Regions from separate parts of the Chryseobacterium sp. G0162 genome, predicted to be linked through region 1. Evidence: riboswitches for the same ligand, from Rfam matches in the RefSeq annotation. Region 1 holds a riboswitch; each other region holds the start of a gene.
The links. A riboswitch is a leader RNA that binds a small molecule or an ion and turns the genes downstream of it on or off. The one in region 1 is predicted to bind cobalamin.

Region 1 (2,271 bases):
TTGATTGTATAAATATTGGAAGATGAAAGATAAACCTCTCGTTGGATATAAGTATTTTTTGCGGGATAAACTGCCTGAGATAATACTGTATCATTAAAATAAGTATAATCATAAGCAAACTTCGCCTTCAGCTGAGTTTCAAGCTTAGGAAACAGCTTTTTTCTGAAATTGGCCTGTACAAAATAGTTTTCATCAAGCATTCTTGCACCTCTTGCTTTAAAACGCTTCTTTACAATAGGTGCCGGAATACCACGGTTTGAAATATAACCGTATCCACGGATATTCCAGCTTCCGTTATTTAAAGTTCCATTAATAGCGGTTTCAAAGCGCTTTGCCTTAATATCAGAATCATATCTTTTGGAAATGGTATCAGCTGCTGTAGTACCGTTTGGGAATTTCCTACCATAGTAAAATTTGTAAAGGCCATCACTTTGGAGAAATTCTGCACTGACGCTTGCTGAAATTCTTTTTGAAATTTTTTGTTCTAAACGGAAGGAAGGGTTAAATAAATCAATAGAAGCACTTTTTGCTCTGATCAGAAGATTGGTTTTCTTACCGCCGGTGAATGTTGGTGTTTTGGGTTGTAAATAAATGGATCCCGATGACCCGAAATCTTTGGCAGGTTGGAAAATTTCACTTTTCTGACCGTTGTACAATGAGATTTCTTCAAGATCATCCAAAGAATACCTTCCTAAGTCTACCAATCCGTTTTGAGCATTGCCAAGCTGGATTCCATCATAGAAAACACCTACATGCTGACTTCCCATACTTCGGATATTGACCGTCTTCAAACCACCCATTCCGCCATAATCTTTAATCTGAACTCCGGCAAAATATCTCAGTGCATCAGCAACAGAATGACTGTTGAGCCGTTCAAGCTCTTCGCCTTGTAAGACCTGAGCAGGAAGGATTTCTTTAAAATTCTTTTTGTAAATATTGACAGTCTTTATAGCTTCTCCTTTAATACTGTCTTTTTTATGAGTCTGAGAAAACAGGAATTGTGAGGTTAACACGAATGCCGTGAAAACAATTTTATGGAATTGAAATGTAGTTAGTTTTGCTATCATTAGCTCATTCATGGATCATGATGACGCTAATGGATATAAGAAAAGCAACGACAAAGCACAGCTGTCACTGCACAGAATCATTGTTGTCCTAAGCTTTATTCCACGAAAGCGTCAAACGTTTATTATTTCTGGCAGGTCTTCTGACTTACTCCGTTTTTGAAATCCTTCCCATTCCTAAAAACAGTGGATCTATTTTTCAAAAACTTTGGTGTGGAGCTTACAGCAGCGGGTCTGTTCCGGATTTTCACAGGATTCCCTTTTAAGAGCTTATTATGGCTCACCAAATTCCGGCAAAGATATAAAATTCTCTCCAGATACGATGGCATGCAGAATAAAATGATTATCAATGCATAAACATGAAAAATCCCGTTAGGTTTTAACGGGATTTATAATCAATTTAAACAATTAATCCATGTTGAATCTCTCTATTCTACTTAATGGGTATTGTTCACAAATTCACGATCGCTCAATGTTTTCATAAATAAGATAAGATTGATTTTCTCCTGTTCTGTGAGAGGAATTCTGTTTCCATTATTTTTAAAGGCAGGGTCAAGATTATCAGCACCCAAAACTCCTTTATCAAAATAATCAAGCACTGCTCTTAAAGTCGGGAACTGTCCAAAACTTCCATAAGGCGCAGTATACTCTACATTTCGTAAAGAAGGGACCCGGAAACTCATATAATCTGTCGGAATACCAGTCACTCTTCCACGTCCAGCTTCATTGGTATCCGGATTTACAGGAAACCCGATATTTCTAAAGCTCTGATCAGTAAAAAGCTCTGTACTATGGCAACTTGCACATTTCTCCTGAAAAGTTTGGTACCCTTGCGCTTCATTTGCTGTAAAATTATCTTCTTTCCTTTTTACCTTATCATACTTACTATTGGCAGAAATTAAGGTATATTCATACTGTGCTATACTTTTATAAATTCTTTCTGCAGTAATAGTTTCGTCTCCAAATGTTTTTCGGAATAAATCTTTATATGCCAGATCATCTTTTATCTTTCCTATCACTTCCAGAATAGAAGACCCCATCTCTTCATGGGTTATAATAGGAACCAGCGGCTGCTTTTCCAATTCAAGAATATTACCATCCCAATTGTAAAATTTCATAAACAGCATATTCTGAATGGCAGGAACATTTCGTAGTCCTACTCTATTCTTAATCCCTACTCCCTGGGCATTATTGTCTGCAAAGGCAT
Region 2 (2,271 bases), 1.9 Mb from region 1:
AAGATCCGCATGCGCAAAGGGGATGTTTTTGTTTATGTAAAGCCTGCTCCCGGAGAAACGGAATGGATCTGGATCAAATATCCTGAAAAGCAGGACGAGGACAAACCTTTTGTACGCTATGAAACCCTTGACAAAGAAGGAATGGTGAACAAAGAGCGCATTGCCTTTGTTGATCAGCTTCCCGCCTATACACCTTCTAAATCTAAAAACGGAAAATCACTGATCTTTACAGATAATTCTGACCCTAAAATTCCTACTGCCCAGAGAAGTAAAGTGGTGATTGACATATATCCATCTAATGCCAGTTACCGTAAAAAGGAAAAAGATGCCGAAGGAAAGCTTCTTACCATTGATAAAGTAAAACCATGGGGAATTGGAAATGATCTTCCTGAAGGAATGACGGAGATTAAATCAATCAGACTTCAACAACCTGGAAGAGGTTCTGTTTTCGTGAGAGAAGCCATCAAAAATATGTTCCAGCCTACCATGGATTTCAACAATATTGGAGTAACCTCTCTGGACAATGACAACATTTTCCTTTACATGATCAATGGTTCCGGCGAAAACAGATATACAACCCTTTGGACTATCAAGAAGGGAAGAGTAATCAGCCAGATTATTTATCATAATCCGGAATAAATTCATTAATTTTGCAGCCGAAAAAGTTTTACGCTTATTCATCATAGAAACTGGTTCTGCATAACCGCAGATTAAAAGGGAACCGTGTGAAAATCACGGACTGTCGCGCAACTGTAAGTAACTGAAATCTTTATCAAAAGATCCACTGTGCGAGGCATGGGAAGGAGATAAAAGATGTTACAAGTCAGGAGACCTGCCGATTTCTTAAACAAGAAACTTTCGCGATTTGAAGTTTTATTGATCTGATGGATTCTTTCAGGGGCCTCCAACGTTCCTGTCATTATTCTGTTGTTTTGATACGATTTCATTTCGCCTTAATTAATAATGAAATATGACTACAGAAGAAAGAATTGAAGCTGCAGAAACCAGAATCTTTAAAGCGGTTTTCCCTAACACAACCAATCATTACGATACTCTTTTCGGAGGTACAGCCATGCAGCTTATGGATGAAGTAGCCTTTATTGCTGCGACCCGTTTCGCAAGAAAAAGAGTGGTAACAGTAAGCAGTGACAAAATCGATTTTAAAAAACCAATTCCTGCCGGAACAATTGTAGAACTGATCGGAAAAGTTTCATATGTTGGAAAAACCAGTATGAAAGTAAGTGTTGAGATCTACACAGAACAAATGTACTCTTACGAAAGAGAAAAAGCAATTGTGGGAGACTTTACTTTTGTAGCAATTGATGAATTCAAGAAACCAATCCAGATCTTATAAATAAAAGTTTCGGGCGGCCTTTGGCCGCCCGAAACTTTTCATACTATTTATTTTAAAACTTTTTCCGTTTCCAGACCTTTCCTCAGTAACAGTTCAAAGGCCTCTCCCATTTCATCCGAAGCTCTGGTAATGGCATTTTCAAGCATATTTCTGATCTGCTTTTCGGTAACCCCAGCCTCTGTCCAGCTTTTTCCTGAAGTATAGGAGTTCAGAATAAAAGGCATAATCCTGTCAATAGAACAGGCAAAAATGGCATCCGGAGTTGCCTCTTCCTCAAACTCAAGCCATAGATTAAAGAATTCCGAACGTAAAGGCTCATCCAGAATTCCGAAAATTTTCTGTGCAGACATCTTTTCTCTTTCAAACTTTCCTACCATAGCAGCTTCGTCGAAAAGAAAAGTATCACCCGCTTCAATTTCGACAAGATCATGAATGGAAAGCATTCTTATCACTCTCAACAAATCAATATCCATACGGTTTTTAGCATAGGGATAAAGGATTTGGGCCAGAATAATGATCTGCCAGGAGTGTTCTGCTGTATTCTCTCTTCTGGAATCATCTGCATTGTAATTTCTTCTCTGTACATTTTTCAGGGCATCTACAGCCAGGATAAAATCGATTTCTTTCTGGATTTTCATTTTACTTTCCTCTATTATATTGATCTGATGGATATACCTTGGTTCTGGTAGTCCACTTATTATTCTTTTTTTCTTTGATGATAACTTTCACATAGCCATCTTCGCTTTCGTCTTCTTCTTTTTCAAGCACTTTATCGAGTCCTTTATTTGGAATGACTTCATATTCTGTAGTAAAAAAATTACAACATCCGGATTTTCCAAAGGCAATAAGGCGTTTACGAACCGGATCTGTTTCAAAAAAATCAAAATTATCTGATCCCAACTCTGTAAGTTCTTTAC
Region 3 (2,271 bases), 2.2 Mb from region 1:
CATTGTGAGCGTAAAGGTATTTTCAAAAGAATTTATCTTGAAGCAAAAGTGGCAGAACTTCTCCTTTTACAACTGGAACAGCTTTTTAAAAGTGAGTCCTCCTCCTCTCTTCTCAAAAAAGATGAAGAGAAAATATATGCAGTGAGAGATTTTATCATTAATAATCTTGACCAAAACTGTTCATTAGTAGATCTCGCTCATCAAGTAGGGACCAATGAATTTACATTAAAAAAAGGTTTTAAGGAACTGTTTGGAACTACCGTTTTCAATTTCTGGAATGATACAAAGATGGAACAGGCAAAAAAAATGCTTCTTGAAGGAGACTTAAACATCAATGAAATCTCTGATATTATCGGATATAAGAACCCAAGACATTTTTCAGCAGCATTTAAAAGAAAGTATAATTTAATTCCTAGTAAACTTAGGAATACCAATGGTATAACTCACTAAATTATTAAATGATTTCAACCGATATTTACCAATGATGACTTTCTCAAAATCTGTAGTTATTTTCTAATTTTCACCCTAGATTATTAGGCTTAATCGGTCTATTTTCAAATATAAAAATTACCCATAAAAACACATTCTTTATTTTATTTCATTTAACATTCAGGTGTATTTGTTAATGATTTGGTAATAAAAAAACACTACAAAAAGACTGATTTTTATCATACCACCAAAAAACAAAGATCCACAAAACAAACATTATCAATTCATTACCCAAAATTAATTATTGTTTACATAAAATATTTTGTCGTTCTTATAAAATGGCTATATTTACCACCAAGGAGTTCTTAACACCTTCTTTATCAACCGAAATTGGTTACACTTAGCTGTGTATTAAAAGGGAATCGTGTGCAAATCACGAACTGTCGCGCAACTGTAAGTAACAACTAAAGGTTTTTATCAAATCAATATCCACTGTATACTCCGGTCTATGGGAAGGATGATAAAAACTGTTACAAGTCAGGAGACCTGCCTATTTCGTAGTGACGATGCTTTCGCGATCTGAAGCTTATAGTCAGGTATGATACGGTATGGATAATTGTGTGATAAAATTGTTTATCAAGTTGTTTCATTTTTTGAGATAGATACTGGCAGAACAGCATGTGCTTATTTTGTGGGTCTGTACCTCATCCGTGTCCCCTTTCCATAATTTTTCTTTCTCACAAAACATCGTGAAGTTTATCTAGAACTTTTTATTGGGTTTAATCTATGTAAAAAGTTAAAAAATGTACCAAGCCAATCACGATTATGCATCTATGAATAACAGATCTATGACAGAGATCTTGTTCTATGGAGTTTCGAAAAAAATGCAGTCTCCATACCCATTAATAGCTCATCTGATTTCTTCAGATCATTTTCTTTTTACCGCACAACAGCAGCATAGCAACTCTTCTTTCTTATCGCACAAATTTCAACTAAACTATAAATATTAAATGACTAAAAATGAAAACTGGAAGTCGCCCGGTGCTCAGTTCCGGGAGGCCATGCACAAAGAAAGTCCTCTTCAGATTGTAGGAGCCATCAATGCCAATCATGCATTACTGGCCAAACAAGCTGGCTTCAATGCCATTTATCTTTCAGGAGGCGGGGTTGCTGCCGGATCTTTAGGAATTCCGGATCTGGGAATCACCACGCTGGAAGATGTATTAGTAGACATTCAGCGTATTACCAATGTTTGTGATTTGCCTTTATTGGTAGATGTAGATACAGGTTTTGGCCCATCAGCGTTTAATGTCGCCAGAACGGTAAAGTCATTGATCAAAGCAGGAGCTGCTGCTCTGCATATTGAAGATCAGGTAGGAGCAAAACGTTGTGGTCATCGTCCAGGAAAAGAAATTGTAAGCAAAGAAGAAATGGTAGACCGATTGAAGGCTGCTGCTGACGCGCGTACCGACGAAAACTTCGTAATCGGAGCCAGAACAGATGCCTTTGCCAATGAAGGATTGGAAAAAACCTTAGAAAGAGCAGCGGCTTATAAAGAAGCTGGTGCTGATTTCATTTTCGCAGAAGCAGTCCCCGATTTAAGCTTCTATCAAAAATTTGTAGATGCTACAGGAATCCCTGTATTGGCCAATATCACCGAGTTTGGAATGATCAATCTATACACGGTTGATGAATTGAAAAATGCAGGAGTAGGATTGATCCTCTACCCTCTTTCAGCCTTCCGTGCTGCCAATAAAGCCGCATTGAATGTCTATGAACACATTCGTAAAGATGGTACTCAGGCCCATGTATTAGACACGATGCAAACCAGAGAAGAACTCT

Region 2: another riboswitch for cobalamin. It lies ahead of EG344_RS17615 (acyl-CoA thioesterase); the one in region 1 lies ahead of EG344_RS09375 (TonB-dependent receptor plug domain-containing protein).
Region 3: another riboswitch for cobalamin. It lies ahead of EG344_RS18950 (hypothetical protein); the one in region 1 lies ahead of EG344_RS09375 (TonB-dependent receptor plug domain-containing protein).

What each region holds. Positions count from the first base shown of each region.
Region 1 is NZ_CP033922.1:2,033,790-2,036,060, forward strand. Features, by position in the region: gene EG344_RS09375 (TonB-dependent receptor plug domain-containing protein) at 1-1,067, opposite strand, end outside; cobalamin riboswitch at 1,180-1,367, opposite strand; gene EG344_RS09380 (cytochrome-c peroxidase) at 1,502-2,271, opposite strand, start outside.
Region 2 is NZ_CP033922.1:3,906,886-3,909,156, reverse strand. Features, by position in the region: gene EG344_RS17620 (hypothetical protein) at 1-639, shown strand, start outside; cobalamin riboswitch at 674-855, shown strand; gene EG344_RS17615 (acyl-CoA thioesterase) at 971-1,354, shown strand; gene EG344_RS17610 (HD domain-containing protein) at 1,402-1,992, opposite strand; gene EG344_RS17605 (XAC2610-related protein) at 1,994-2,271, opposite strand, start outside.
Region 3 is NZ_CP033922.1:4,231,723-4,233,993, reverse strand. Features, by position in the region: gene EG344_RS18955 (helix-turn-helix transcriptional regulator) at 1-450, shown strand, start outside; cobalamin riboswitch at 804-998, shown strand; gene EG344_RS18950 (hypothetical protein) at 1,233-1,439, shown strand; gene prpB (methylisocitrate lyase) at 1,440-2,271, shown strand, end outside.